Regions from separate parts of the Paraburkholderia sp. UCT2 genome, predicted to be linked through region 1. Evidence: predicted binding sites of a transcription regulator. Region 1 holds the regulator's gene; each other region holds the start of a gene.

Region 1 (10,384 bases):
GGTGCCGTGCGTGACCACCACGCCGTCGACGTCGTCCGTCGCGAGCAGCGCGTTGATACGTTGCGCGAGCGTGGTCCACAGCGGCAGCGACATGTCCTTGCTGTCGACGCTGGCGATCTGCTCGGGCGCGATTCGCGCGACCGTAGACAACGCCGGCACCGCCGCGAGCAGTTGATCGACGCCGACGACGCCCGCCTGATAGCCCGACGTATTGGCCGCATCCGGGGCCGCGCCGGCGATCGTGCCGCCGGTCGCGAGCACCGCGATGCGCGGCAGCGTCGGCGCGGTGCTATGGCCGGGGGGAATCGGGAGAGAGGGAGAAGTCGGGGTATTCATGGCGGCGATTGTAAGCGATGCGCTTCGCGTCGCCATGTGTGGAAGACCGGACGCGGGTTCGGCTTGCGCGAGCGTGCGCAACGCGCGAGCGGGCTTAAATCTCATGCGGTGCCCAATTGCACTCATCACCACACGTATTGATGACGGGTGCGAGTCCCACCCTAAGCTGCTCGCGGCTCTAAGCCGCCTCGCGCAACTGCGCCGCGATGTCTGCCTCGCTCAACTGCGGCGCGAACATCTCGATCAACCGATAGGCGTACGCGCGCAGGAACGCCCCCTTGCGCAGGCCGACACGCGTGGTGCTCGCCTCGAACAGATGCTGCGTGTCGAGCGCGACGAGTTCGCTGTCGCGCTTCGGGTCGTAGGCCATTGCCGCGACCACGCCGATGCCCATGCCGAGTTCGACGTAGGTCTTGATCACGTCGGCGTCGATCGCGGTCAGCACGACGTCGGGCAACGCACCCGCTTTCGCGAACGCCTGATCGATATGCGAGCGGCCGGTGAAGTCCTGGTCGTAGGTGACGATCGGGAATTCGGCGATCTCGTCGAGCGTCAGATTCGCACGGCCGACGAGCGGATGATCCTTCGGCACCACCACGACGTGATGCCACGAATAGCACGGGAACGTGACGATGTCGGGAAAACGGTCGAGCGCCTCGGTCGAGATGCCGATATCCGCCTCGCCGTTGATGATCATCTGCGCGATCTGCTGCGGGCTGCCCTGGCGCAGCGCCAGATGCACTTTCGGGAACACCGACGTGAACTGCCGAATCACCTTCGGCAATGCGTAGCGTGCCTGCGTGTGGGTGGTCGCGACGACGAGGTGGCCGCTGTCCTGATCCGCGTACTGACGAGCGACGCGGCGCAGATTCTCCGCATCGAGCAGCATCCGCTCGATCAACTGATGCACGGCCTTGCCCGGTTCGGTGAGCCCGGTCAGACGCTTGCCGCGGCGGATGAAGATGTCGACCCCGAGTTCGTCCTCGAGATCCTTGATCTGCTTCGATACGCCCGACTGCGAGGTGTAGAGCACGTTCGCCGCTTCGGTCAGGTTCATGTTCTGCCGCACGGCTTCGCGCACGAAGCGCAATTGCTGGAAATTCATCGTTGTGTCTCCGGTTCCGCCAGAGTTGAGTTATTGGAGCCGCAAATGCCAGCCGATCCACGCGGTACGGCTGATACGTTCTCTCCTGTCCACAGCGCCGCACAGCGGCGCCGCCATCTCACTGCGCCGGAAACACCCGCAGCGCGCGCGGCACCGCGGTGACGCCGTCGCCCACCGCGAGTTGCAGATCACGCCACGTTTCGCGATCGAGTTCGGCTTCGAGCAAATTGCCCTCGCGACCGGCGAGCTCGACGCGCACTGAACCGCCGAGCGTCACCACGCGCCGCACGTCGACGACAATGCCCTCGCGATGCCCCGCCGCCTGCGGATACAACTGCAGATCGTGCGGCCGCACATAGGCAAACGCCGGGCCCCTAAAACCCGCCGCGATCGCGACCGGCAGCGCCGCGCCATCGACGACGAAGCCTTGCGCATCGACGCTGCCATGCAGACGGTTCGCCGCGCCGAGAAACTCGTAGACGAACGGCGTCTGCGGATGGTCGTACACCTCCTGTGGGCTGCCGACCTGCTCGACATGCCCGCGATTGAGCACGACGATGCGGTCCGCCACTTCGAGCGCTTCTTCCTGATCGTGCGTGACGAAGATCGTCGAAATATGCAGATCGTCGTGCAGGCGACGCAACCAGCTGCGCAGTTCCTTGCGCACCTTCGCGTCGAGCGCGCCGAACGGCTCGTCGAGCAACAGCACCTTCGGCTCCACGGCCAACGCACGGGCGAGCGCGATGCGCTGGCGCTGGCCGCCGGACAGCTCCGACGGATAGCGCTGCGCGAGCCAGTCGAGCTGCACGAGCTTCAGCAACTCATGCACCTTCTCGCGAATCACCTTCTCGGACGGACGTTCCTTGCGCGGCTTCACGCGCAGCCCGAACGCGACGTTTTCGAACACCGTCATATGCCGGAACAGCGCGTAGTGCTGGAACACGAAACCCACCTCGCGCTCACGCGCGCCGACCGCCGCGACATCCTGGCCTTGCAGCTCGACCCGGCCGCCATCCGCATATTCGAGGCCGGCGATCACACGCAGCAACGTCGTCTTACCGCAACCCGACGGCCCGAGCAGCGCGACGAGTTCGCCCGGCGGAAAGTCGAGCGACACGTTGTCGAGCGCGACGAAATCGCCGAAGCGCTTTTGCAGGTTACGAACGGTGATACCCATTTACAGCTCTCCTTGCTTGAGCGGATGTCGCTGCGACGCAGGCGTGGCGTTGACGAAAAACGAATGCGAAGCGGACTGCGCGCTATTGGCCTGCGAAGCGCCGGACGGCGACACGGGCCCCGCATACGCAGGCACTTCGCGCGCCGCCGACAGTTCCGCCGACATATGACGCTCGGCCAACAGCTTGAGCCCCAGCGTAACCAGCGCCAGCAGCGCGAGCAGCGAGGCCACGGCGAACGCGGCCGAGAAGTTGTACTCGTTGTAGAGGATTTCGACGTGCAGCGGCATCGTGTCGGTCTGCCCGCGAATATGGCCCGACACGACCGACACCGCGCCGAACTCGCCCATTGCGCGCGCATTACATAGAATCACGCCGTACAGCAGACCCCACTTGACGTTCGGCAGCGTGACGCGACGAAACGTCTGCCAGCCCGATGCGCCGAGCACGTGCGCGGCTTCTTCCTCGTCGTTGCCCTGCGCCTGCATCAGCGGAATCAGCTCGCGCGCGACGAACGGGAACGTGACGAAGATCGTCGCGAGCACGATGCCCGGCACCGCGAAGATGATCTGCACGTCGTGATCTTCGAGCCACGGGCCGAACCAGCCCTGCGCGCCGAACATCAGCACGTAGATCAGACCGGAGATCACCGGCGACACCGAAAACGGCAGATCGATCAACGTGGTCAGCAGCGCCTTGCCGCGGAATTCGAACTTCGCGATACACCACGACGCCGCGAGGCCGAACACGAGGTTCAGCGGCACCGCGATCGCCGCGGTGAGCAGCGTCAGTTTGATCGCCGACAGCGCATCCGGATCGGCGAGCGCTTCGAAGTAAAAACGCAGCCCCTTGTTCAGCGCCTGGTAGAACACCGCGGCGAGCGGCACGGCCAGAAACAGCGCGAGAAACAGCAGTGCGAGGCCGATCAGCAGCCAGCGCACGACCGCCGGCTCGCTGACCGGATCGGGGCGACGCGCCACGCTCGCCGGATTGGTCGGAACGCGGCTCATTGCACACCTCCACCGATAGCGGCGACGCTCGTGGCCACTGGCGCCGATCCCGTCTTGCCGCGGCTCGTGCGCCGCTGCAGATACCACTGCAGCGTGTTGATCGACAGCAGCATCAGGAACGACACGACCAGCATCACGACCGCGAGCGCCGTCGCGCCCGCATAGTCGTATTGCTCGAGCTTCGTGATGATCAGGAGCGACGTGATCTCCGACTTCATCGGCACATTGCCGGCGATGAAGATTACCGAGCCGTATTCGCCGAGCGCGCGCGCAAAGGCGAGCGCGAAGCCGGTCAGCAGCGCCGGCAACACGGCCGGCAGCACGACGCGGCGAAACGTGAGCCAGCGCGACGCGCCGAGACACGCGGCCGCCTCCTCCTGCTCGCGCTCGAACTCCTCGAGCACCGGTTGCACCGTGCGCACGACGAACGGCAGGCCGATGAACGTCAGCGCGACCAGCACGCCCGCCGGCGTGAACGCGATCTTGATGCCGAGCGGCGCGAGGAACTGGCCGATCCAGCCGTTGCCCGCATACACGGCCGCTAGCGAAATGCCCGCCACCGAGGTGGGCAACGCGAACGGCAGATCGACGACCGCATCGACGATACGCTTGAACGGAAACGTGTAGCGCACCAGCACCCACGCGACGAGAAAGCCGAACACCGCGTTGATCAGCGCGCCGCCTAGCGCCGAGAAAAACGTCAGCCGATACGACGCGAGCACACGCGGCGACGTGACCGCGCGCACGAACTGATCCCAGTCGAGCGTCGCGGTTTTCAGAAAGGTCGCCGCCAATGGAATCAGCACCACGAGGCTCAGATAAGCCACCGTGATGCCGAGTGTCAGGCCAAAACCGGGCAATGCGCTCGGCTTGCGGAAGGTCAACGTGGTCATGCTGGATACTCGTTCATGGTTGATGCTCGCGCGGTTGTTCGTTTTGCCGTGCTGCCGTACTGCGGTACTGCCGCACTGCTGGCCACCGGGACCCCGGTTAGCCGAAAGCGCGCCCATTGGGCGCGCCCTTTTGCCCCTGGCTGTGATTCAGGCGGTGGTTCTTACTGCGGCTGATAAATCGAATCGAACACGCCGCCGTCCGCGAAATGGGTCTTCTGCGCGTTGGTCCAACCGCCGAACGAATCGTCGATCGTGTACAGCTTCAGCTTCGGAAACTTCGCGGTCAGATCGGCGGGCACCTTGGTGGAACGCGGACGATAGAAATTGCGCGCGGCGATCTCCTGACCTTGCTCGCTATACAGGAAGTTCAGATACGCTTCGGCCAGCTTGCGCGTGCCGTGTTTGTCGACGACCTTGTCGACCACCGCGACCGGCGGCTCGGCCAGAATGCTCACCGACGGCACCACGATCTCGAACTTGTCCGGACCAAACTCCTTCAGCGACAGGAACGCCTCGTTTTCCCACGCGATCAGCACGTCGCCGATACCGCGCTGCACGAAGCTCGTGGTCGCGCCGCGCGCGCCCGAATCGAGCACGCCGGCGTTCCTGTACAGCTTGCCGACGAACTCCCTGGCCTTCTGGTCGTTGCCGCCCGGTTGATGCTCGGCGTACGCCCACGCGGCCAGATAATTCCAGCGCGCGCCGCCCGAGGTCTTCGGATTCGGCGTCACGATCGACACGCCCGGTTTCACCAGATCGTCCCAATCCTTGATGTGCTTCGGGTTGCCCTTGCGCACCAGAAACACGATCGTCGACGTGTACGGCGATGCGTTGTCCGGCAGACGCTTTTGCCAGTTCCTGTCGACGAGCCCCTTGTTCGCGAGCGCGTCGATGTCATAGGCGAGCGCAAGCGTCACGACGTCGGCCTGCAGTCCGTCGAGCACCGAGCGAGCCTGCGCGCCCGAGCCGCCGTGCGACTGCTTGAAGGTGACGGCTTCGCCGGTCCTGGCCTTCCATTCCTTGCCGAATGCCTGATTGATGTCCTGATACAGCTCGCGCGTCGGATCGTAGGACACGTTCAACAGCGTGGTGTCGGCGTGCGCGACGCCGCTTGCGCCCAACATGCCGAGCGCACCCGCCGCGCCGACGGCGAGCGCCGCGATCAGTTTTCTGGTTCGAGCCGCAAGCCCCATATGCCGATGGTTCATTTCAATTTTTCTCCGCGTGATGGTCCGCTGATGAGCGTCTGGTGTTGTTCTGCGTCGCGGTCACGTGCACATGAGCGCCAACCGGAGGCCAGTCTATCGAAGCGCTTTCATTATTAAAAATAATGTTTCTTCATTTTTTAATGCTCAAAAGTGGTAACGACAGATGCGCCGGCGGTTGGGACGCCGACAACGCCGTCATGTCGCCGATAAACGACGCCCCAACGCGACCCTTGCGCCGAACTTAAAGTAAAGCTTGAAATGCGCCGAATACTGTATAAAAATACAGTCACCTGTTCATACATACAGTGGCCATGACAAAACTCACCGCACGACAGCAGCAGGTTTTCGATCTGATCCGCCGCGCGATCGAACGCACCGGCTTTCCGCCCACTCGCGCGGAAATTGCCGCCGAACTCGGGTTCAGCTCGGCCAATTCCGCGGAAGAGCATCTGCGCGCGCTGGCGCGCAAGGGCGTGATCGAACTCGCGGCCGGCGCGTCGCGCGGCATCCGCCTGCTGTCCGGGCAGGAGGACGCGCCGTATCAGTTCACCCTGCCGCATGCGGGCCTGATGCAGTTGTCGTTGCCGCTGATCGGCCGGGTCGCGGCGGGTAGCCCGATCCTCGCGCAGGAACATATCTCGCAGCACTACGCGTGTGACCCGGCGCTATTCTCGAGCAAGCCCGACTACCTGCTGAAGGTGCGCGGCCTGTCGATGCGCGACGCGGGCATTCTCGACGGCGACCTGCTCGCGGTGCAAAAGCGCACCGAAGCGAAGGACGGCCAGATCATCATTGCGCGGCTTGGCGACGACGTAACGGTCAAACGTCTGAAGCGCCGGCCGAACGGCATCGAACTGATCGCCGAAAACCCCGATTACGACAACATCTTCGTGGAATCCGGCAGCGCCGATTTCGCGCTCGAAGGGATCGCGGTCGGGCTGATCCGCCCCAGCGAGTTCTGATCTTTCGCTGTCGCCGGAACGCTTGCGCCGGTTTGTCCAACCCAAGCCGCATTTACGCCCGCATCTACGCCCGCATCTACGCCGAATCGCCTGGAGAGACTCATGGAACGCCTTGCCCGCCTGTTGCCCTTTCGCCAGTTCGGCCGTCTGCGCCATCTGCGCAAGCTCACGCCCTGCGCGCTAATCGAGGCGCCCGCTGCGCGCACGCCGTCGCTGTTCGACGCGGCTGCCGAAGCTTCCGGTCTGCCGTCGTCGTTGCCGGCGTTCGCGCGCGTGTCGCTGAATTCGGCGCTGAACATCGCCGAGCCCGCGCGTCGCGCGCCGGTGCGGGTCTATCACGGACCGTCGCGACTGATCATGGTCGGCACGGTCGACGCCGTATGCCGTATGATCGATCGTTGCATAGCCGACGAAGCCAACGTGCACGGCGCGGTGTTCGAAGCCTGAGCGAATCCTGAGTACGCATGCAACAAGCACTTCGGATGTTCAGAGATTCGCGTGGGATGGGATCGTTCCGACCTCGCCGTGCTCGACGTTAGATCATCACTGACGTGGAGTCCCATTCGATGACAATTCGGAAACGCATACAGGGCAGCGCCACCCGGCCGCTGCTGATCACGCTGATCGTGGTGATCGTGATTGCCGCGCTGGGCTTTATTTATGCATCACCGTATCTCGCGGTGAACAATCTCAAACGCGCCGCCGATGCGCGTGACGTGCAAACCGTCAATCAGTATGTGGACTTTCCCGCGCTACGCGATAGCCTGAAGCAACAGGTGGGCGCCATGCTGACACGCCGGCTCGAGGCGGATGCCGGCAACAAGATGGCCACGATCGGCGCGGTGATCGGCGTGACGCTGATCGGCCCGCTCGTCGATGCCTATGCGACACCCGACGGCGTCGCGGCGCTGCTGAACGGCATGCCGCCGCGTGGCACGCCGGGCGAGCAACCGTCCGCGCCGCCAGCCGCGGGCGGCGAAGCGCCGGCCGCACCAGCCGCGGGCGACACCACCACGCAGGCAAGCGCACCGCCGCCCGGGCGTCAAAGCACGGCCGGCTATCGCAGTCTCAACGAGTTTGTCATCACGTACCGGCGTGGCGAAGGTAACGCGAACTATTCGGCAATCTTTCGTCGCGAAGGTCTGGTCACGTGGAAGCTCGCGGCGATCAATCTGAACGAGTGAGATCGAAGCCTGGCCGGATGGGATGCGTGGCTGGCCAGCGGGGCCGGCCACGCGACAAGGTCTATTCACATCTGGGCTAGATGACGGGGCGCGCGAGTTCGCGTCCCTCATTAGCCTATTACGCTGCAGCCGCCTGCTGCTGCTCCTGGGCGGACGAGCACGCCACCAGAATGCTGCACGACACGCGGTCGAGCAGCGGCGTGTTGCCCGCCCCCATCCACCACCGCGACAAACCAGTCCGGCAGCGATGACCCACCACCACGAGGTCGACCTGCAACTCGTTGGCAAGATTGGCGATCTCGTCGATCGGATGACCGAATGCGAAATGCCCTTGCGCGCTCACGCCTCGCTCGGTCAGCCAGTTCACGCCCTCCTGCAGAATCTCGCGGGCCGTTTTTTCGAAGCTGCCGCAGGCGACGTCCGTCAACAGGCCCGCGCTCTGCGCGATGCTCGAACGCATGTCGACGACCGACAGCAGATGCGTTTCCGCCTTCAGTTCCAACGCCAGATCGGCACCGCAACGCAGGGCTTTGCGGCCTTCGCGCGAGCCGTCGTAGCACAACAGGATTTTCTGGTAGCTCGCCATCTGTTTTCTCCATTCGCGCGGAAAGCGCGGTCTGAATCAATCATGGTGCGCCGCAATTCGGCTTGCAAGGGATGGAAAACGCTAAGTGCATACCCGGTGCATGCCGATCCAGTCTGCACAAGCGTTGGGCGACCCGACGCAGCGTTTGCACACGGATGCCGCAATGCAAAACTTCGTTTGCGAACGCTGCGTCGACACACTGCGGGCCGGTTGACGTGCCAGTCGTGCCAGTCGTGCCACCGCCAATCAGCGGCGCCAATCGACACCGACGAGCGCATCGCACCCCACGCATGACGCGTTCCCGGACACCCGCTCGCATCAGCGATCCGAAACCTGGAGTAAGCGGCTTCGCGTGCGCAATGCGTGCATCGCAGGTATGTTGTGTGTCTTGCGCGTACGTTGTGTGTTTTTCCGGAGCCTTGCTCGAGCCATGCCCACCGCCCCCATCGAATTCCATCAGGTCAGGAAAAGCTACGGCGAAAAAACGGTCGTCGACGGATTGTCGTTTCATGTGAACACCGGCGAATGCTTCGGGCTGCTCGGCCCCAACGGCGCCGGTAAGACCACGACATTGCGCATGCTGCTCGGCATTGCGGCGCCCGACGCCGGCGCGATCCGGCTGTGCGACGAGCCGATCCCGGGCCGCGCGCGCCTCGCGCGCTCGCGCGTCGGCGTGGTGCCGCAGTTCGACAACCTCGATCCCGATTTCACGGTGCGCGAAAATCTGCTCGTATTCGGTCGCTACTTCGGTCTGAGCGCCGCGCAGTGTCGCGCGGCGGTGCCGGGTCTGCTCGAATTCGCTCGCCTCGAGAACAAGGCGGACGCGCGCGTGAGCGAACTGTCGGGCGGCATGAAGCGGCGCCTCACGCTCGCGCGCGCGCTGATCAACGATCCCGACGTGCTGATCATGGACGAGCCGACCACCGGTCTCGATCCGCAAGCGCGCCATCTGATCTGGGAGCGGCTGCGCTCGCTGCTCGTGCGCGGCAAGACCATTCTGCTGACCACGCACTTTATGGAAGAAGCCGAACGGCTCTGTCATCGACTGTGCGTGATCGAGGAAGGCCGCAAGATCGCCGAAGGCGCGCCGCGCGAGTTGATCGAGTCCGAGATCGGTTGCGACGTGATCGAGATCTACGGCCCCGATCCGGTTGCGTTGCGCGACGAACTCGCGCCGCTCGCCGAGCGCACCGAGATCAGCGGCGAGACACTGTTCTGTTATGTGAACGACGCGCAGCCCGTGCATATGCGCCTCAAGCAGCGCGCCGATTTGCGCTATCTGCATCGGCCGGCGAATCTCGAGGATGTGTTTCTGCGGCTCACCGGTCGCGAAATGCAGGACTGAACCCATAGCGAGACACTTGATGGACGCTCGTACTTACGAAACCCACGACGGCACGCCATCGGCGCAAGAGCCGTTCGGCGCCTTCCCCGCCAATGCCACGAACTGGATCGCGGTGTGGCGCCGCAATTACCTGGTGTGGAAAAAGCTCGCGATCGCGTCGATGTTCGGCAACTTCGCCGATCCGATGATCTATCTGTTCGGTCTCGGCCTCGGGCTCGGGCTGATGGTCGGGCACGTCGACGGCGTGTCGTATATCTCGTTCCTCGCGGCGGGCACGGTGGCGTCGAGCGTGATGATGTCGGCGAGCTTCGAGTCGATGTATTCGGGCTTTTCGCGCATGCACGTGCAGCGCACGTGGGAGGCGATCATGCATACGCCGCTCACGCTCGGCGATATCGTGCTCGGCGAGGTGGTGTGGGCCGCCAGCAAAGCGGTGTTGTCGGGTGTGGCGATCATGCTGGTGGCGGGCGCGCTCGGCTATGCGAGTTTTCCGTCGATGCTGCTCGCGCTGCCGGTCATCGTGCTGGCCGGTCTCGCGTTCGCGAGCCTCGCGATGATCGTGACGGCGCTCGCGCCGTCA
Region 2 (10,384 bases), on a different contig from region 1:
TGGCCAGACCGGCAAGATCGTCGCGCCGCAACTGTACGTCGCAGTCGGCATCTCGGGTGCGATCCAGCACCTCGCCGGCATGAAGGACTCGAAAGTCATCGTCGCGATCAACAAGGACGAAGAAGCGCCGATTTTCAGCGTCGCCGATTACGGCTTGGTTGGCGATCTGTTCACCCTCGTGCCGGAACTCGTGAGCGAACTCGGCTAAGCGCCGCGGCGCCTGAAAGAGGCCGCCGAAAGCAAGCGAAGGGCGCAGGACCGACCAAGTCCCGCGCCCTTTTTTCATATCAAGGGAGGAGAACCGAAATGAGCTATACGGCGCCCATCAAGGACATGCTGTTCGTGATGAAAGAACTGGCCGGACTCGAAGACATCGCGAAGCTGCCCGGCTTCGAGGACGCGAACCTCGACACCGCGCAGGCCGTGCTCGACGAGTCGGCGAAACTATGCGGCGAAGTGCTCGCGCCGCTGAACGTCGACGGAGATCGCAATCCGAGCAGCTGGAAGGATGGCGTGGTCACTGCGACGCCGGGTTTCAGGGAAGCCTTCCGCCAGTTTGCCGAAGGCGGTTGGCAGGGCGTGCAACATCCGCTCGACTACGAAGGCCAGGGCCTGCCGAAGCTGATCGCGACGCCTTGCATCGAAATGCTCAACGCGTCGAACCTCTCTTTTGCGCTGTGTCCGTTGCTGACCGACGGCGCCATCGAAGCGCTGCTAACCGCTGGCAGCGAAGCGCAAAAACAGACCTATGTGCCCAAGCTGATTTCCGGCGAATGGACCGGTACGATGAACCTGACCGAGCCGCAGGCCGGCTCCGATCTCGCGCTCGTACGCACGCGCGCCGAGCCGCAGGCCGACGGTTCGTTCAAGCTGTTCGGCACGAAGATTTTCATCACGTGGGGCGAGCACGACATGGCGAAGAACATCGTGCATCTGGTGCTCGCACGCACGCCGAACGCGCCCGATGGCGTGAAAGGCATCTCGCTGTTCCTTGTGCCGAAGTTTCTCGTCAACGAAGACGGTTCGCTCGGTGAGCGCAACGACGTGCATTGCGTGTCGATCGAGCACAAGCTCGGCATCAAGGCGAGCCCGACCGCGGTGCTGCAGTTCGGCGATCACGGCGGCGCGCTCGGTCAGCTGATCGGCGAAGAGAATCGTGGCCTCGAATATATGTTCATCATGATGAACGCCGCCCGTTTCGCGGTCGGCATGCAAGGTGTCGCGATCTCGGATCGCGCATATCAGAAGGCGGTCGCGTATGCGAAAGAGCGCGTGCAGAGCCGTCCCGTGGACGGCTCCGCGAAGCAGTCGGTCGCGATCATCCAGCACCCGGACGTGCGCCGCATGCTGTCGACGATGCGCAGCCTCACCGAGGCGTCGCGCGCGCTCGCCTACGTCGCGGCCTCGCACTGCGATATCGCGCATCGTCATCCGGACGATGCGACGCGCGCGAAGCATCAGGCAATCTATGAATATCTCGTGCCGATCGTGAAGGGCTGGAGCACGGAGCTGTCGATCGACGTGACGAGCCTCGGCGTGCAGGTGCATGGCGGCATGGGCTTCATCGAGGAAACCGGCGCCGCGCAGTACTACCGCGACGCGCGCATTCTGCCGATCTACGAAGGTACGACCGCGATCCAGGCCAACGACCTGATCGGTCGCAAGACGCTGCGCGACGGCGGCAAGGTCGCGAAGGAACTGCTCGCTGGCGTCGCCGAAACGGTTGAAGCGCTTGGCGCGCAGCAGGGCGCGGCGTTCGCGTCGATGCGCACACAGCTCGCGCAGGGCCAGCGCGCGCTTGGCGCGGTCGTCGATTTCGTCGTCGCCAATGCGAAGGGCGATCCGAATGCGGTGTTCGCGGGCAGCGTGCCCTATCTGAAGCTCGCGGGCATCGTGCTGGGCGGCTGGCAGATGGCGCGTGCGCAGCTTGCCGCGGCGACGAAGCGCGACGAGGACCCAGCGTTTCATGACGCGAAGATCGCGACCGCGCGGTTCTACGCCGAGCACGTGTTGCCACAGGCGGCGGCGCTCGAAGTGGCGATCGTCAGCGCGAAGGGGGGCGAGGGTGTGCTGGCTTTGTCGGAAGACCAGTTCTGAGCATGCCTCGATGCCGGCCGCGATCGCGGCAGCACATTGAAATGCAAACGGCGCCCCGCGAGGCGCCGTTTGTTTGTCCGGCTGCTGTTTGTTGCGGCCTGCGCCGCGGGCAGGGCCGCGTCAGCGCACGCCACTCAAACTCACGCATACGCCGGCCGATGCTCGCCCGCGGTCTCGCCGAGATAGCGATGCACCGACAGATCGTCCGCGCGAATCGCGGGCTGCTTGCCCGACATCAAGTCGGCGAGCAGTTGGCCCGAGCCGCACGACATCGTCCAGCCAAGCGTGCCGTGGCCGGTGTTCAGGAACAGGTTCGGCACCGGCGTGCGGCCGACGATCGGCGTGCCGTCCGGCGTCATCGGCCGCAGACCGGTCCAGAACGTCGCCTTCGACGTGTCGCCGCCGCCCGGGAACAGGTCATTCACAGAAAGCTCGAGCGTCTCGCGGCGCGCCTGGCGCAGCGATTTGTCGAAGCCGACGATCTCGGCCATCCCGCCGACGCGAATCCGGTCATCGAAGCGCGTGATCGCGATCTTGTAGGTCTCATCGAGCACGGTCGACACCGGCGCGGCAGCCGCGTCGACGATCGGCGCGGTGATCGAATAGCCTTTCAGCGGATAGACCGGAATCTTCACTATGCCATCGAGGAAGCGCGTCGAATACGAGCCGAGCGCGACCACGAACGAATCCGCGCGCACGAGTTCGCCGCCGCACTGCACGCCGGCGATGCGGCCGCCCGCCATCGCGAGCGCGTCGATCGACGTGTTGTAGCGGAACTTGACGCCCAGTTCCTCGGCGAGCGCCGCGAGGCGCGTCGTGAACATCTGGCAGTCGCCGGTTTCGTCGCCGGGCAGGCGCAGGCCGCCGGTGAGCTTGTGCGACACCGCGGCGAGGGCTGGTTCGGCCTTGGCGAGTTCGTCGGCCGTCAGCAGCTCGTATCGCACGTTGGCTTCCTGCAGCACGGCGATGTCTTTCGCGGCGCCGTCGAACTGCTGTTGCGTGCGAAATACCTGCAGCGTGCCGCCGGTGCGGCCTTCGTACTCGATGCCGGTCTCGGCGCGCAACGCCTGCAGGCAGTCGCGGCTGTATTCGGCCAGCCGCACCATACGGCCCTTGTTCACCGCATAGCGCGGCGCCGTGCAGTTCTGCAGCATCTGCCACATCCATTGCAGTTGGAACGCGGTGCCGTCGACGCGAATCGCTAGCGGCGCGTGCTTCTGGAACATCCACTTGACGGCCTTCAGCGGCACGCCCGGGGCGGCCCATGGCGAAGCGTAGCCCGGCGAGATCTGGCCCGCGTTGGCGAAACTGGTTTCGAGCGCCGGGCCGGCCTCGCGATCGATAACGGTCACTTCGTGACCGGCGCGCGCGAGGTAATACGCACTCGTCACGCCGACGACGCCACTGCCCAAAACGACGACTCGCATAGCTGCTCCGGATATCCAAAAATTGAGTGAGGGCAAGACGCTCGTCGCCGGGTTCGATCTGATTTCGATTCGGCGAGGTGCAATGTGAGGTGAAATGCCGTTTGCCCAGTGTTAACCGCTATACTATTAACAGTGAGACAGGTTTTGTTATTGTATTTTCATCATTTTTAGAAAAAACACCATGCGTACCCAGCGCCAGCCCGTGCGGGCTCTCGACAAGCTCGATCACAAGATCCTGCGGCTCCTGCAGCAGGACGGCCGTATGGCGATGAAGGACCTGGCGGAGCAGGTCGGTCTGTCGGTGACGCCTTGCATCGAGCGCGTCAAGCGGATGGAGCGCGACGGCGTGATCACCGGCTACTACGCCCGCGTGAACCCGGCCGAGCTGGGCGCGGCGCTGCTCGTGTTCGTCGAGATCACGCTCGATCACAAGAGTGGCAACATGTTCGATCTGTTCCGGCGCGAGGTGCAGAAGATCCCCGAGGTGCTCGAGTGCCACCTCGTGTCGGGCGATTTCGACTATCTGATCAAGGCGCGCATCGGCGAAATGGCCGATTACCGCAAGTTGCTCGGCGATATCCTGCTGCAGCTGCCGGGCGCGGTGCAGTCGAAGAGCTATGTGGTGATGGAGGAAATCAAGGAGACGCTGACGATCGCGGTGGGCGAGTAGGTGCCGGTTCACTGACGGGGTTGGACGCGCATCAAGCGACCAACGAAGTGCTCGACAAACGGCGTAAACACTGTATATTTGTACAGGTGTTTTGCGCCGCTTTCTTTTGGCGCTTCCTGTTTGCGTTTGCTTTGCGTGGCCCGCCGTGGATGACCCCGACACCCCTGACATTCCCGAATTTCCGATCGCGCCGCCGGCGCCTCGCAAGGGGCGCGGCGCGGTCACGAACCTGCAAGGCCGCTACGAAGTCGACCAGCGCGAAGCCGTCCACGACGGCTGGCAGACGGCCGACGGAGACGGGGAGCCGAAGGTCCTGCGCACGCAGGTGTTCGAGGAGCGCGCAAAAACCATCCTCACACGCAATGCGTCGCCTGACATTCCGTTCAATGTGTCGCTGAATCCTTACCGGGGCTGCGAACACGGCTGCATCTATTGCTTCGCGCGGCCCACGCACAGCTACCTGGGCTTGTCGCCCGGGCTCGATTTCGAAAGCCGCATCTACGCGAAGATCAACGCGCCAGAACTGCTCGAGCGGGAACTGTCGAAGAAATCCTATGCACCCGAGCCGATCGCGCTCGGCGTCGCCACCGATGCATGGCAGCCGGCCGAACGTGACTTGCGTCTTACGCGTCGTGTGATCGAGGTGCTCAGCGAGCGCAACCACCCGTTCGCGGCGATCACCAAATCATCGCTGATCGAGCGCGACATCGACCTGCTTGCGCCGATGGCCGAGCGCGGGCAATTCATGGCGGCGATCACCATCACCACGCTGGACGCCGACATCGCGCGCACGCTCGAACCGCGCGCGGCCACGCCGTCGCGCCGGCTGCGCACGATCCGTACGCTAAGCGAGGCGGGCATTCCGGTCGGCGTCAGCATCGCGCCGGTGATCCCGTTCGTCACCGAACCGGATATGGAGCGTGTGCTCGAAGCATGCGCCGAAGCGGGCGCCAGCAATGCCAGCTATATCGTGCTGCGGCTGCCGTGGGAGGTCGCGCCGCTGTTCAAGGATTGGCTGGGCGCACATTTCCCGGATCGGGCCGAGCGCGTGATGAGCCGTGTGCGCGACATGCGAGGCGGCAAGGATTACGATTCTTCGTTCTCGACCCGCATGAAGGGAGAGGGCTTATGGGCGGACCTGCTCAGGCAGCGCTTTCACAAGGCCGTGCGTCGGTTAGGGTTGAACGGGCGGGACCGCGGCATTCTCGACATGTCGCATTTCCGCCGGATCGAGCCGCCGCGCGCCGAGCAGGTGAGCGCACCGGCGCGCGACAATCCGCAACTGAGGCTTTTCTAGCGCGCAGGAACGTCTGCGGGTCCCGCCACGGGGGCATTACTGCGAAATCGCTTTGGCCGCTTCGACCTGACTTTCGAAGTAGGTCTGGAACGCGAGCGCGAGACCGGTCATCAGCAGAAACGCACCGATCAGCAGCGAAAAGATCACGACGAAAATGACCGTCCAGCCGGAGCGGCTTTTGCGTTGCGTGTGGGTGTTGAATTGCGCATCCCATTTCTGATCAGGACGCAGCCCGTAGACGAGCGCCGCCAGAAACGCGGCAAACAGCGAAACCGCGCCGATCGGCGCGAGCACCCAGCCCAGGATCGACGCGCGCTCGGTCGCGACCAGCAGCATCACGCCGGGAATGCCGATCAGCGTGCCGAGTAGATGCGCCCAGCCGTAGATGTCTCGGGTGCCGTACAGATAGAAGCGGTGGGCGCCGAGGCTGCCGAACAGGAACGCCAACGCGGCGGTGAGCGTCTTGGATCTGAAGCGCGGGGAAGTCGAGGCAGCGGTGGGCATGAACGCGTGGGCAGAGTGACGGGCGGTCGAAAGGAGCGGCGCGCCGCGGGGGCGCGGACCGACGCGCATTCTACGCCTGCGGCGCGCGGGTGGTCACGTGGAGGACGATCGCCGAGGCTGAAAGCGGAGTGGCGAGATGCGCCGGACCTGGCTCAGGGTGAGTTCAGCCGGGCATGCGTGCATCCGCGCGTTACGGCGCTGAATACGTGATGCGATAGATTGCGCCGGCGGTATCGTCGCTGATCAGTAGCGAACCGTCTGGCAGCGGCAACACGTCGGCGGGGCGGCCCCAGACCGATTCGCCGGGTTGCAGCCAGCCTTCGGCAAAGATCTGCTGGCGTGCGTGGCTGCCGTCAGGGTCGGTGATCACGCGCACGACGCGGTAGCCGACCTTCTTGCTGCGGTTCCACGAGCCGTGCTCGGCGATGAAGATATTGTTGCGGTAGTCGGCTGGAAACATCGGGCCGTCGTAGAAGCGCATGCCAAGCGCCGCCACGTGCGCGCCAAGCTTGACCACTGGCGGCGTGAATTCGCTGCACGGATGATCCTTGCCGAACTCGGGGTCGGGCGTGTCGCCGCCGTGACAGTACGGAAAGCCGAAGTTCATGCCGACTAGCGGCGCGCGGTTGAGCTTGTCGCTCGGAATATCGTCGCCGAGCAGGTCGCGACCGTTGTCGGTGAACCAAAGTTCGTGGGTGACCGGATGCCACGCGAAGCCGACCGAATTGCGGATGCCGCGCGCGACGACCTCGTAGTGGCTGCCGTCCGGGTTCATGCGGCCGATCATCGCAAAGCGGTCCGGATCTCTCTGGCAAATGTTGCACGGCGCGCCTTGCGGCACGTACAGCTTGCCATCCGGGCCGAACGCGATGAATTTCCAGCCGTGATGCGTGTCCGTTGGCAGCTTGTCGGTGACAACGACCGGTTTCGGCGGATCGTTCAGGTGCGAGTCGATCGCATCGAAGCGCACGATTTTCGACACGGCCGACACATACAGCGCGCCGTCGCGCCACGCGACGCCGGCGGGCATCTGCAGCCCGGACGCGATCACGTGGTGACCCGTCACGCGGCCGTTCCGCAGCTCGAGCGCATACACATGGCCATCGTCGCTGCCCACGTAGAGAATGCCCTTGGGCGACAACGTCATCGCGCGCGCGCTCGGCACCTCGTCCGACAACACTTCGATGTGAAAGCCCGGCGGCAGCTTGATTTTCTCGATGGGCAGCGCGGCGATTGCCGTCAACGCCTGCGCAGCGATAACCGCGGCCGCTACCGCACGTAGAATCCGGCTGCACGAGGTGCGCGAAAGTCCAGCAAAGCGTACGAAAAAGGCACAAAAGGCGAACGGAAACGGGAGTTTCGGCTGGCGTTGCACAGGCGCTCCTTCAGGTAATTCGGGCGTTTGAACGGGTTCTCGCACCTCTTGTAGAAGGTGGGGTGCAGTCCGGTTCCGCAGTTTATCCCGGTAAGTGTTTGTTATGGCGTCGGTTTCCCGCTATAATCGCGTGTTTCAGTCGTTCCGAACCCCGGTTTTCAAGGATTCTAGTATGGTCATCATCCGCTTGGCTCGTGGCGGCTCCAAGAAGCGCCCGTTCTACAACATCGTCGCCACCGACTCGCGCAGCCGTCGTGACGGCCGCTTCATCGAGCGCGTCGGTTTCTACAACCCGGTCGCTACGAAGGGCGAGTCCCTGCGTATCGCTCAGGATCGCCTGACGTACTGGCAAGGTGTTGGCGCGCAACTGTCGCCGACCGTCGAACGTCTCGTGAAGGAAGCGCAAAAGGCGCAGCCGGCTGCTTGATATGGCGGCCCGCAGGCGTATCGTCGTCGGTTCGGCCGGCGGCTCGCGCAACTCGCGTGAGCAGTCCGATGCGCAATTTGTTTTACTGAAGCAGACGCCAAAGCAGGCTGCGAAGTTGTTGTCGAGGTTATTCGATGTCTGAGCGTGATTCCGGCAGTTCTGGTAGCGTCAAGGCAGCTTCGCGCGCAAAGGCGTCTGGTCAGGCGTCGTTCGGTGCATTCGTCCGCAAGCCGGTCGAACGAACCGACGGCAAGGCGAAAGAGGCGCAAGCCAATGCCGCGAACGCCGATTTCGAAGCTGCAGAAATGCGCATCGAAACGGCGGCAAGCTGGCCGGCCGATGCGGTCGAAGTCGGCGCAATCGTCGACGCCTATGGTCTCAAAGGCTGGGTCAAGGTAGCCGCGCATGCGGATGCCGGGCAAGGCGGCGACGTCTTGCTGAGCGCGAAGCGCTGGTGGCTGCTGAAAGGCCAGGAGCGCAAATCGGCGCCGTCGTTGCAGGCCAAAACACATAGCGACAGCGTGGTCGCCCGTCTGGGTGGCGTCGCTGACCGCGATACGGCGTTGGCTTTGCGCGGTTCTCGTGTATACATCGGCCGTAGCGAATTTCCGGCGCTCGAAGCCGACGAATTCTACTGGGTCGATCTGATCGGCCTGGACGTGGTGAATCTCGCCGGGCTCAACCTCGGCAAAGTCGCCAGCATGATCGACAACGGCGCGCAGTCGGTGCTGCGCATCGAATATCCGGCTACCGACAAGAACGGCAAGCCGGTCGCAGGCGAGCGTTTGATCCCGTTCGTCGGCGTCTTTGTCAAAACGGTGGACCAGGCGGCAAAGCATATCGTCGTCGACTGGGAAGCTGACTATTGAAATCTATCGTTGAGCGGGGAGAGCGATGCAGTTCGATGTCGTGACGCTCTTTCCAGAAATGTTCCGCGCGCTGACTGACTGGGGTATCACCAGCCGGGCCGCGAAGCAGCAGCGCTATGGGTTGCGTACGTGGAATCCGCGCGATTTCACGACCGACAACTACCGCACGATCGACGATCGCCCATACGGCGGCGGCCCCGGCATGGTTATGCTGGCCCGGCCGCTCGAAGATGCGATCAGTGCCGCGAAAGCGGCGCAGTCGGAGCAGGGCATCGGCGCGTCGCGCGTCGTGATGATGTCGCCGCAAGGCGCCACACTGAATCACGAGCGCGTGATGAAGTTCGCGGCCGAACCCGGTCTGATCCTGTTGTGCGGGCGCTATGAAGCGATCGACCAGCGTCTGCTGGACCGTGTAGTCGACGAAGAAGTAAGCCTTGGCGACTTCGTGCTGTCGGGCGGCGAGTTGCCCGCGATGGCGTTGATGGATGCGGTCGTGCGTCAGTTGCCTGGCGTGCTGAACGACTCACAGTCGGCGGTGCAGGATAGCTTCGTCGATGTGCTGCTCGATTGTCCGCACTACACGCGTCCCGAGGAATACGAGGGCGTGCGGGTGCCTGATGTGCTGCTCGGCGGCCATCATGCGGAAATCGAAGCGTGGCGGCGGCGCGAAGCATTGCGCAACACGTTGAACAAGCGGCCCGATCTGATCGTGAAGGCCAGAAAGAACAGAATGCTGAGCCGTGCCGACGAGGCGTGGCTCGCGAGTCTCGCGAAGGAAGAGTCGAAGGCCTGAGGCCCCGGTCTTTCGAGCGGACACAAGGCGGTGCCGTGCATGCGTGCGCGGTGCCAGATGTGAACCCATCCTCTATCGGGGCCGTAGCCCAACGCAGTAAGCACGTGAGGCAGGTACGAACGCCGACAAGATGGATCTAGGAGTCAGTGATGAATCTGATTGCAAAACTCGAGCAGGAAGAAATCGCGCGCGTTCTCGGCGAAAAGACCATTCCGGATTTTGGTCCGGGCGATACGGTCATCGTCAGCGTGAACGTGGTTGAAGGCACGCGTAAGCGTGTGCAGGCTTACGAAGGCGTCGTGATCGCCAAGCGTAACCGTGGTCTGAATTCGTCGTTCATCGTCCGTAAGATTTCGTCGGGCGAAGGCGTCGAGCGTACGTTCCAGACGTATTCGCCGCTGCTGGCTAGCATCGTCGTCAAGCGTCGCGGCGATGTGCGTCGTGCGAAGCTGTACTATCTGCGCGAGCGTTCGGGCAAGTCGGCTCGAATCAAGGAAAAGCTGGTTTCGAAAGACCGCGCTACTTCCCAAGCGTAAATGCTGTAAGAAAAAGCACCCCTCGCGGGTGCTTTTTTGTTGGCCAGGTCAAAATAGCGGTATGTCCACGCTCATCAGAGAGACCCGTTGATCCGCCCCGTCTTTGAGCCAGAAACTCTGCCTGTCATCGCGACAGGCGCCGATCTGCCACCGGTCGCGCGCGAGCGTCTGACGCCCGATGCACTGCGGGCGCGCTTTGATCGGCAGCTAGCCTGGACACCCGAGAAAATTGCCGATGCGCCGTGGCGCAATACCGACCTCGATCCGCGCGTGGCCGCGGTGCTGGTGCCGCTCGTCGTGCGCGCGCGTGGTCTTACCGTGTTGCTCACGCAGCGCGCGGACCATCTGAACGATCACGCCGGTCAGGTGAGTTTTCCCGGCGGCCGCCA
Region 3 (10,384 bases), on a different contig from region 1:
GGAAGCGTTCGGCCGCCGACTGCGCGAGTTCGAGATGAAAGCGCACGTTGGCCCAGCGGATCAGCGCATTGACCACGAAAAACAGCACCGCGAGCGCGATCGGCACCAGCCATTCACGGTTGCTACGGCGCAATTGCGGTTCGTTGCGAGTCTGCGCGAAGGCCATCCAGAAGCCGGCGACGACGATCACGCCCATCTGCAGCCATGGACCCCGCGACACGGTCAGCGCGAGGCCGACCGAGAAAATCGTCGACACGAGCAGCCAGATGGGCACCGCGATGCGGCGCGTCTGCACGAGGTACAGCGCGCCCGCCATCGCGAACGCGATATACGTCGCGAGGTGGTTCGCCTGCGCCATGTTGCCGAACGGCCGGCGCTCGACGGTTATGTTGTACGCGACGACGAGCGGAGCCACGCGCGCCTCGAGGTGAAACAGCTGGATCACCTGACTGAACACCGCGAACAGACCGCCGACGATCAACGCCCCCGCCGCCCAGCGCAACGCGGTCTCGTCGAGCTTCACGCGCGTGAAGCCGTAGCCCACATGCACGGCCATCCACGCAGCGAGCAGGAAGCCCGCGCCGAGCCAGTTCATCGATGGCTCCGCGACCGGCAGCACCAGCGTCTGCACGACCAGCACGAGGCCGAACAGCAAAGGTACGAGCGCGACCGTGGGCGACGCGAAGCTCACGCGCGGCCGGGTGGTCGCGACCAGCAGCACGACGGCCGCCCCGGTCAGCAGAAACAGCGCGAGCGTGGTGAATTCGGCGTAGAAGGTTGGGATCGGATACGTATGGTTGGCAACCGCGTAGGGCAGGATCAACGCAAGAGCCAGCAGTACGAGAGACAGGTAGCGCGCGAAAGGGGTGGGCATCGAATCAACGGTGGGCGTCAGCAACCGGCGCACTATACAAAAATTTCGTGGCACTGTGCGCCGGTCCGGCCGAAATAGGCTGAAAATCAGCCTTTTACGTTGTGGCTTCGACTCATCCAGTCAGCGCTCGGCTGCTGTCTCGTTCACTCACTCATTTGCCCCTTATGAACGGCATTCGGGCGGCGCCAGATTCGCGGCGAGCGTCGGCGCCTCGCCTGGCATCGGCCCCGAACCCGGCGCCGGCAACGACGACGCGCTCTTGCCGCTCGCAAAGCATTCCCACGCCAGCGCGCCGGTCTGCACCGCGTCCTTGCTCAACGCGACTCGCGCGCTCGGCGCATCGACGTTGTCCGGGACCGACGGCACCAGCGTCATGGTGTTTGCGCCGGCCTGCGCGACACGCGTCGAGTACGTAATCGTGATCTGACCAGTGTCGTCGTCGATCTGGATGGACTCGACGTTGCGCGTGGCGGGCGGCGACGCATAACCGCCGCTGAACGCGTTGCCGCTCGCGGCGTTTTCGGCCACCGCGAGCCGCGCCGACGCCGCGAGCGACAAGCCCTCGCCGACCCGGCTGCGCGCCAGATAGTCCTGATACGCGGGAATCGCGTAAGCCGCGATCACGCCGACGATCGCGAGCACGATCATCAACTCGATCAGCGTGAAGCCGACGCCGCAGCGGCGGCAGATGCGCGCGAACCAGCTCGCGCGCCAGCGTGCGCGGCGCGACCTACGCGAGGATTGCGTCGATTGAGAGTATGGGGAATATGGCAGGGTAACGATCATCGGCAGACTCCTGATACGAGAAACGCCTGGCCCGTGGATCGGGAACAGGCGTTTCAATCGTAGCGAGCGAAGCTCGCGCGTCACAGTCAGCCGGATGGCCAGGCTTGCATTCGGACGGCATCTCGAATCAGGCAGCGATGCACTGTCAGCACCATGCTCACACCGCCGCACGTTTCGCGTTACGGCGCTTCAACAGATAACCGACGATCACGACGAACAGCGCGCCCGCGATGCTCATCCCGTATTCGGCGACTGACGTGTCGAGGATCGGCCAGCGGTCGCCGGCCGGGTCGTTGACCATCAGACCACCCGCGATCCAGCCGAGCAGGCCCGCGCCGAACAGTACGATGCCCGGAAAGCGATCGAGCAGCTTCAGAATCAGCTGGCTGCCCCACACGATCAGCGGAATGCTCACGACGAGGCCAAAGATCACCAAAGCCAACCGGTGCTCGTGCTCCGCGGCTTCGGCCGCGCCCGCGATCGCGATCACGTTGTCGACGCTCATCACCGCATCCGCGATGATGATCGTCTTCACCGCCGAGATCAGCTTGTCGGCCGGCGTCACGTTGTCGTGAGCGTCGTGCGCCGGCGCGAGCAGGCGCACGCCGATCCACAGCAGCAGCAAGCCGCCCGCGAACTTCAGGAACGGCACGTCGAGCAGCACGACCGCGAACGCGATCAGCACGACGCGCAGCGCGATCGCGCCGGCGGTCCCCCACACGATGCCACGCACGCGCTGCGACTGCGGCAGGTTGCGGCAGGCGAGCGCAATGACGACCGCGTTATCGCCGCCAAGCAGAACGTCGATGACGATGATCTGAAAGACCGAGCCCCAATGGAGGGTCGTGAAGAATTCGAGCATGGAAAAAAGCATAAGAAAAAATCGACCGCGCGGACAGAACCGCGGCGCAAGCGCGGATAAAAAAAAGCGGGGGAGTCTGCACTCCGCCGCTTTTCGGGACCGCCCGCTCACGAAAGGAGTTCGTAAGCATATCAAAATCGCGCGCCAACGGCACACGAATTCGATTTACAGCATCGCCTTCAGAAGACGCGCCATTTCCGACGGGTTCTTCGTGACCTTGATACCGCACGCGTCCATGATTTCCAGCTTCGCTTCGGCGGTGTCCGCACCGCCCGAGATCAGCGCGCCGGCGTGGCCCATGCGCTTGCCCGGAGGCGCCGTGACGCCAGCGATGAAGCCAACCACCGGCTTCTTCATGTTGTCCTTGATCCAGTGCGCGGCGTTCGCCTCGTCCGGACCGCCGATTTCGCCGATCATGATGACGGCGTCCGTTTCCGGATCGTCGTTGAACATCTTCATCACGTCGATGTGCTTCAGACCATTGATGGGGTCGCCGCCGATGCCGACTGCCGACGACTGGCCGAGGCCGATCGAGGTCAGCTGGCCGACTGCTTCATACGTCAGCGTGCCCGAACGCGACACGACGCCGATGCGGCCCTTGCGATGGATGTGACCCGGCATGATGCCGATCTTCAGCTCGTCCGGCGTGATCGTGCCCGGGCAGTTCGGTCCGAGCAGCAGCGTCTTGCGGTTTTCGCGACGCATACGGTCCTTGATCTCGATCATGTCACGGACGGGAATGCCTTCCGTGATACAGATTGCGAGATCCAGGTCGGCTTCGACTGCTTCCCAGATTGCGGCGGCAGCGCCTGCCGGCGGAACGTAAATCACCGACACGCTCGCGCCCGTCTCAGCCTTGGCTTCAGCGACGCTCGCGTAGATGGGGATGCCTTCGAAATCTTCGCCGGCGCGTTTCGGGTTCACGCCCGCGACGTACGCTTCGCGGCCGTTTGCGTATTCACGGCAAGCACGCGTGTGGAACTGACCGGTCTTGCCGGTGATGCCCTGCGTGATGACCTTGGTGTCTTTGTTGATCAGAATCGACATGTATTGACCTCTGTTCGTTTGGCGTCGCGCGGTAGCGCCACTCGGCGCGATGCTTCACGCCTGTGTCGCTTGCGCGCCGCCACTCGTAAACCTGGCAAATGAGCTGGTAAATGCGCCGTGGACAGCTGGCTTACGCCTTGCCCGAAGCAGCCGCGACGACCTTCTGAGCCGCCTCTTCCATGCTGTCCGCCGAGATGATCGGCAGGCCGGATTCGGCGAGCATCTTCTTGCCCAGGTCTTCGTTCGTGCCCTTCATGCGGACCACGAGCGGCACCTTCAGCGACACGGCCTTCGAGGCCGCGATCACGCCTTCCGCGATCACGTCGCAGCGCATGATGCCACCGAAGATGTTGACCAGAATCGCGGTCAGGTTCGGGTTCTTCAGCATGATCTTGAACGCTTCGGTGACCTTCTCGGTCGTAGCTCCTCCGCCGACGTCGAGGAAGTTCGCCGGTTCGCCGCCGAACAGCTTGATGGTGTCCATCGTTGCCATTGCGAGGCCGGCGCCGTTCACCAGACAGCCGATGTTGCCGTCGAGCGAGATGTACGCGAGGTCGAACTTCGACGCTTCGATTTCAGCCGGATCTTCTTCGTCCAGATCGCGGTACGCGACGATTTCCGGGTGACGGAACAGCGCGTTCGAGTCGAAGTTGAACTTCGCGTCGAGTGCGATGACCTTGCCGTCGCCGGTCAGGATCAGCGGGTTGATTTCGGCGAGCGATGCGTCGGTTTCCCAGAATGCCTTGTACAGGCCTTGCAGGATCGCGCGAGCTTGCGGGATCGAAGCGTCGGGCACGCCGATCTTCTTCGCGAGGTCGTCTGCTTCCGAGTCCTTCAGGCCAGTCGACGGATCGACGGCAACCTTGTGGATCAGCTCAGGCGTCTTTTCCGCGACTTCTTCGACGTCCATGCCGCCTTCGCTCGACGCCATCACGACGATCTTCTGCGAAACGCGATCGATCACGAGACCGACATACAGTTCCTTCTTGATGTCGGCGCCTTCTTCGATCAGCAGACGGTTCACCTTCTGGCCTTCCGGACCGGTCTGGTGCGTGACGAGCTGCATGCCGAGGATCTGGTTCGAGTACTCGCGAACCTGTTCCAGCGACTTGGCGACCTTGACGCCGCCGCCCTTGCCACGGCCACCCGCGTGGATCTGAGCCTTCACGACCCACACCGGGCCGCCCAGCTCTTCCGCGGCCTTGACCGCATCATCCACCGAGAAGACCGGCTTGCCGCGCGGTACCGCGACGCCGAATTTCCGCAGGATTTCCTTACCCTGGTACTCGTGAATCTTCATGCGTGATTCCCTTCAGTCTGAGAGTTGGATAGAACTTCGATTCCGTTGCCGCCGTTCAGGCCGACGCGTCGCCGCTTCGTTCGCGAGCCGCCGCGCCGTCCGACGAGGCCGCGCGTTCCGCCGGACGCGGTGCATGACCATACCAGCGCGGATAAAACTGTTTCACCGCCTCGCCGTCGAAACGCAGCGCGTGGCAGCGTCCCAGCTGGAATGGCGGTTTGTCGTTGGAATACTCGCCTGTGCCGTCAGACGATTCGTCTCCCGAACCCGCGTCCGCACCCGGCGTGCCGTCATCGGTGTTCCATACGTCGCCGGCGAACGCCTGGATCGCGGCGGTCGGCAGGATCGCGCACAGCTCGGTGAGATGCGTGCAACCGGCCGTGCCGGCCAGCAAACGGGCAGCATCGCGACGGAAGTTGTGGAACAGATTGAGCCCGATGAGGGCACGATAGGCGGGATTGCTGGCCTGGCACAACCCTGGATAGGGCACCCAGTCGGACGACGCCTCGGCGTTGACGACATTGAGCTTGCGATCGATGGTGATGCGAAGCCAGAGTTCATGGATCGGCTGACCATTGGGCCGGACACCCGACGCAAGCGCGACATCGCGTGGCTTTTCGTCGGTCAGGCACGCTTCCACATCCCACAGGCCATCGGCTCGCTCGTAAGCTTCCGCTCTGATTGCGCGACGATGGCGCAACTGACGGGACACTGGCGGGGAGAGCGACATGCGGGAAGGAAAGGCCGGATTGGAAAACTTCTGGAGTTTAGCATAACGGGTATTTGGGACAGCCCCGATTGCGCACGGCCTGGCGCCAGGTTACGGCGCGGTAATTGCCCTACCCGTCGAGACTGGCGTGTTAGTCGCCGTCCCCGATGTCGTCGATACCCTTCAGGATCTTGCCGATCGTCGCGCCGGAGAAGCCGCGCGACGCGAGAAAGCGTGCCTGCTTCGCGCGCTCGGCCGGCGTTTGCGGCAACTGGCCGAACTTCTTGCGCCAGACCGCCTGGGCACGCGCGAGTTCGGTTTCGCGCAATTGCGCGCTCGCCTCTTCGACGAGCGCCGGGTTGAGCGCGTGTTGCTTCAGTTCGCCGAGAATGCGGTTCGCGCCGAGCCGCGATGCGCGCCGATGGATCAGGCTTTCCGCGAAGCGCGAGTCGGATAGCCAGTTTTCGGCCTGCAGCGCGTCGAGCACCGTGTCGAGCGAATCGGTTTCCTCGACGTAAGGCTTCAGCTTGCGGGCGAGATCGGCGCGGCTATATTCGCGGCGCGACAGATAGCCGAGCGCGCGCGCTTTCAGCGAACGGGCGGGGCGTTGGGATTTTCTGCTGTCGTCTTTGTCGGACTGGCCCGGCTTCTCTTCGCCGGGTTGGCGACGCGAGCGGGTGTAGGTGACCTCGGAGGGGATTGGGGAACCGAGTCCGGAGGAATCCCGGCTGGACGACGCTGCAGCGGGCGCAGACCGCGTACGCTGCGGGCCGCGGCCCGCGGCGCGGTCATGTGCGTCGAACGGTTCGCCGGACTCAGGCGATCCGTCCGCCGCGTCGCGCGGGCCGTCCGGATAGCGTCCGGAGTCGAAACCGGACAGCGGCCGGCCTTTGCGTATCACTTGATGCTTACTCTTCTTCGCCCGCGACTTCAGCGTCCGCGCCGGTCACGGCGTTCGCCATCGCGGTAACGCCCAGCGATTCGCGGATACGGTTCTCGATTTCGCGAGCGATATCCGGATTTTCGCGCAGGAATTCACGCGCGTTGTCCTTGCCCTGACCAATCCGCTCGCCGCTGTAGCTGTACCATGCGCCGGCCTTGTCGACGATCTTCGCCTGCACGCCGAGGTCGATGATTTCGCCCTGACGCGAGATGCCCTCGCCGTACAGGATGTCGAAAATCGCTTCACGGAACGGCGGCGCCACCTTGTTCTTGACGACCTTCACGCGCGTTTCGTTGCCGATCACTTCGTCGTTCTTCTTGATCGAGCCGATGCGGCGAATGTCGAGACGCACCGACGCGTAGAACTTCAGCGCATTACCGCCCGTGGTGGTTTCCGGGTTGCCGAACATCACGCCGATCTTCATGCGGATCTGATTGATGAAGATCACGAGGCAGTTCGTGCGCTTGATCGTGCCGGTCAGCTTGCGCAGCGCCTGCGACATCAGACGCGCCTGCAGACCCGGCAGCGAGTCGCCCATTTCGCCTTCGATTTCCGCCTTCGGCACCAGCGCCGCGACCGAGTCGATCACGATCATGTCGATCGAGCCCGAGCGCACCAGCGCGTCGGCGATTTCGAGCGCCTGTTCGCCGGTGTCCGGCTGCGAGACCAGCAGGTCGGCGACGTTCACGCCGAGCTTGCCCGCGTATTGAATGTCCAGCGCGTGTTCCGCGTCGATGAACGCCGCGGTGCCGCCGAGCTTCTGCATTTCGGCGACGACCTGCAGCGTCAGCGTGGTTTTACCGGACGATTCCGGACCGTAGATTTCGACCACGCGGCCGCGCGGCAAACCGCCGACGCCCAGTGCGATGTCGAGGCCGAGCGATCCGGTGGAGACCACCTGGATGTCTTCGACTGCCTCACCTGCGCCGAGCCGCATGACCGACCCTTTGCCGAACTGCTTTTCGATCTGCGCGAGCGCGGCGGCGAGAGCCTTGCTCTTTTCAGCAGTCAGTCCAGCCGAGCCTTTCTTGCTTTCTTCCATGAATCGTCCTTTGCTATGATGAACGGCGTCTGAGACAGATGTGCACCCGTGGTTCCACTCGAATCGAGCGGAGTCTCCAGGACATCACACGAAACGCAGACACTGTATAAAAAAACAGTAGTTTTGGCAAGCGCGATTGTGATGCGAACGCGCATCTTTTACTGTCGCATCGCCCCAACTACCCACAATAATGTTCGGAGACCGCTGCGCGCCGGGGCAACCCCACGGTGCCGGCAAAGCCAGGCTGGCGCATCATGCGAATTCTGATTGCCGAAGACGACAGCATACTCGCGGATGGTCTGGTTCGATCACTCCGCCAATCGGCCTATGCGGTCGATCACGTGAAAAGCGGCGTAGAAGCCGATACCGCGTTGTCAATGCAGACGTTCGACCTATTGATCCTCGATCTGGGCCTGCCGCGCATGTCCGGGCTCGAGGTGCTGCGCCGCCTGCGCGCGCGCAATTCGAACCTGCCCGTGCTGATCCTGACCGCCGCCGATAGCGTCGACGAACGCGTCAAAGGCCTCGACCTCGGCGCCGACGATTACATGGCCAAGCCCTTCGCGCTGAACGAACTCGAAGCGCGCGTGCGCGCGCTGACACGGCGCGGCGCGGGCGGCGGCCCGACCGTCGTGCGGCATGGCTCGCTGTCGTTCGATCAGGTGGGCCGCATCGCCTACGTCAACGACCAGGCGATCGATCTGTCCGCGCGCGAACTCGGGCTGCTCGAAGTGCTGCTGCAACGGATCGGCCGGCTGGTCTCGAAAGAGCAGCTCGTCGACCATCTATGCGAATGGGGCGAGGAAGTCAGCAACAACGCGATCGAAGTCTACGTGCACCGGCTGCGCAAGAAGATCGAACCGAGCGGCGTGCGCATCATCACCGTGCGCGGGCTCGGCTACTGTCTCGAAAAAGCGGCGCCGCCGGCAAATGCGAGCGCGCCCGCCACCCCGGCCGGCTCCGAGCCGCAGACGGCACAAGCGGCACAATCGTCCACCGCGCCGTCGTCCACCGCGATGCCGGCGAGCCACCACTACAAATAGAGGCCAGCGATGTCCGCACGCGCTGATCGCGCCACGGCGCACGCGGCGGACCTCGACGAGGCGCGCGACGCGCGCTACGCCAATCCGTTCGCCGCGCCCGACGAAACCGAAGCCGCCGCCGAAGCGCGTCCGCGCTCGCTGTTCGGCGAAATTCTCGACTGGATGCTCGCGCCGCTGCTGCTGCTGTGGCCGATGAGCCTCGCGGTCACCTACCTGGTCGCGAAGTCGATCGCGAACGGGCCGTTCGACCGCGCGCTCGAAACCGACGCCTACGTGCTCGCGCGCCAGATCCATCCGGTCAACGGCGTCGCGGAGCTGTCGCTGCCCGAGTCGACGCGCGATTTCCTGCGCGCCGACAACGTCGACAGCGTGTTCTTTCAGGTGCTCGGCACGCGCGGCGAGCTCGTGGCCGGCGAGCGTGACATGCCGCTGCCGCGCGAGGAGGACCGCCCGCCACCGGGCCTCGTCGAATTCCGCGACGACGTGCTGCGCGGCAACGACATCCGCGTCGCCTACACGACCGTCGAGTTTCCGCAGACGCCGGGCGCGCAGGCCGTGCTCGTACAGGTCGCCGAAACGCTCGACAAGCGCAGCCAGCTCGCCAACGACATCATCAAGGGCGTGATCCTGCCGCAGTTCGTGATCCTGCCGCTCGCGATCCTGCTCGTGTGGTTCGGACTGTCGCGCGGGCTCGAGCCGCTGCATGCGCTGCAGGCGCATATCCGCGCGCGCCGGCCGGACGATCTGTCGCCGCTCGAAGCGCGCCGCGCGCCGCCGGAAATCGAGCCGCTCGTCACGTCGTTCAACGATCTGCTCACGCGCCTCGAACAGAACATGGAGCTGCAGAAGCGCTTCATCGCCGACGCCGCGCATCAGATGAAAACGCCGCTGGCCGGCCTGCGCACCCAGGCCGAGCTCGCGCTGCGCCAGAACGCGTCGGCCGAGGTTCGTCGCTCGCTCGAACAGATCGCAACGAGCTCCGAGCAGGCCGCGCGGCTCGTCACGCAATTGCTCGCGCTGGCGCGCGCGGAAAACCGTCGGTCGGGACAGATCTTCACGCCGGTCGAACTCGGCGAACTCGCGCGCAGCGCGGTGCGCGAATGGGTGCAGGCCGCGCTCGCGAAGCAGATGGACATCGGCTACGAAGCGCCCGGCGCGCCGGTCGAAGTCGCCGGCAATCCGGTGATGCTGCGTGAAATGCTGTCGAACCTGATCGACAACGCGATCCGCTATACGCCGGCGGGCGGCCGCATCACCGTGCGCGTGCGGCACGACGCCCCCGCGCGGCTCGTGCAACTGGAAGTCGAGGACACCGGGCTCGGCATTCCGGCCAGCGAGCGCTCGCGTGTGGTCGAGCGCTTTTACCGGATTCTGGGCCGCGAGGGCGACGGCAGCGGCCTCGGCCTCGCGATCGTGCGCGAGATTGCGGCAATGCACGGCGGCGAGCTCACCGTCGACGACAACGTCTACCAGGAGTCACCGCGGCTCGCCGGCACACTGGTGCGCGTCAGCTTGCACGTGCTCGAACGGGGCGGGACTTACCCTAACGCGCCTCTATCGTCAGCTTGACGGTCAGCGTTTTTTGAGATATTTCAGCGCGGGTTGCGCGGACATACAAGCACGTTAACGGAAATTGAACGCCTATTCGTCGGCTTACCGGACTACCCCAGGTTCAGGCGCCGAGTCAGAACGCCGTAAGTTTCCACTCCAATAATCGGTTGCACGGGAACGGCTGTGCCGGCGATCCGTGGATATATCAATATTGGAGACGACAATAT

The links. Region 1 encodes LexA, which represses DNA repair genes until DNA is damaged. Its sites were predicted from a motif close to ACTGTATNNNNATACAGT; they were not measured.
Region 2: F6X39_RS33345 (PA0069 family radical SAM protein) is a predicted target of LexA. The motif match lies at 4,264-4,281, and genes of this name have one in related genera.
Region 3: recA (recombinase RecA) is a predicted target of LexA. The motif match lies at 7,665-7,682, and genes of this name have one in related genera.

The regions. Positions count from the first base shown of each region.
Region 1 covers NZ_VZQO01000014.1:3,616-13,999, forward strand. The annotation lists gene F6X39_RS13685 (asparaginase) at 1-336, opposite strand, end outside; gene F6X39_RS13690 (CysB family HTH-type transcriptional regulator) at 515-1,441, opposite strand; gene F6X39_RS13695 (sulfate/molybdate ABC transporter ATP-binding protein) at 1,560-2,618, opposite strand; gene cysW (sulfate ABC transporter permease subunit CysW) at 2,619-3,626, opposite strand; gene cysT (sulfate ABC transporter permease subunit CysT) at 3,623-4,519, opposite strand; gene F6X39_RS13710 (sulfate ABC transporter substrate-binding protein) at 4,681-5,727, opposite strand; gene lexA (transcriptional repressor LexA) at 6,039-6,689, shown strand; gene F6X39_RS13720 (hypothetical protein) at 6,792-7,136, shown strand; gene F6X39_RS13725 (DUF2939 domain-containing protein) at 7,256-7,873, shown strand; gene F6X39_RS13730 (universal stress protein) at 7,992-8,459, opposite strand; gene nodI (nodulation factor ABC transporter ATP-binding protein NodI) at 8,890-9,804, shown strand; gene F6X39_RS13740 (ABC transporter permease) at 9,824-10,384, shown strand, end outside.
Region 2 covers NZ_VZQO01000066.1:314-10,697, forward strand. The annotation lists partial or broken gene F6X39_RS33325 (electron transfer flavoprotein subunit alpha/FixB family protein) at 1-208, shown strand, start outside; gene F6X39_RS33330 (acyl-CoA dehydrogenase) at 307-2,097, shown strand; gene F6X39_RS33335 (D-amino acid dehydrogenase) at 2,238-3,524, opposite strand; gene F6X39_RS33340 (Lrp/AsnC ligand binding domain-containing protein) at 3,706-4,194, shown strand; gene F6X39_RS33345 (PA0069 family radical SAM protein) at 4,340-5,491, shown strand; gene F6X39_RS33350 (NINE protein) at 5,528-5,995, opposite strand; gene F6X39_RS33355 (PQQ-dependent sugar dehydrogenase) at 6,186-7,370, opposite strand; gene rpsP (30S ribosomal protein S16) at 7,543-7,797, shown strand; gene rimM (ribosome maturation factor RimM) at 7,932-8,666, shown strand; gene trmD (tRNA (guanosine(37)-N1)-methyltransferase TrmD) at 8,692-9,459, shown strand; gene rplS (50S ribosomal protein L19) at 9,609-9,995, shown strand; gene F6X39_RS33380 (NUDIX hydrolase) at 10,083-10,384, shown strand, end outside.
Region 3 covers NZ_VZQO01000008.1:121,608-131,991, forward strand. The annotation lists gene F6X39_RS09320 (PglL family O-oligosaccharyltransferase) at 1-874, opposite strand, end outside; gene F6X39_RS09325 (pilin) at 1,037-1,660, opposite strand; gene F6X39_RS09330 (TerC family protein) at 1,818-2,522, opposite strand; gene sucD (succinate--CoA ligase subunit alpha) at 2,688-3,569, opposite strand; gene sucC (ADP-forming succinate--CoA ligase subunit beta) at 3,700-4,869, opposite strand; gene F6X39_RS09345 (DUF2889 domain-containing protein) at 4,925-5,599, opposite strand; gene recX (recombination regulator RecX) at 5,730-6,479, opposite strand; gene recA (recombinase RecA) at 6,487-7,563, opposite strand; gene F6X39_RS09360 (response regulator transcription factor) at 7,818-8,606, shown strand; gene F6X39_RS09365 (sensor histidine kinase) at 8,616-10,175, shown strand; gene F6X39_RS09370 (MFS transporter) at 10,383-10,384, shown strand, end outside.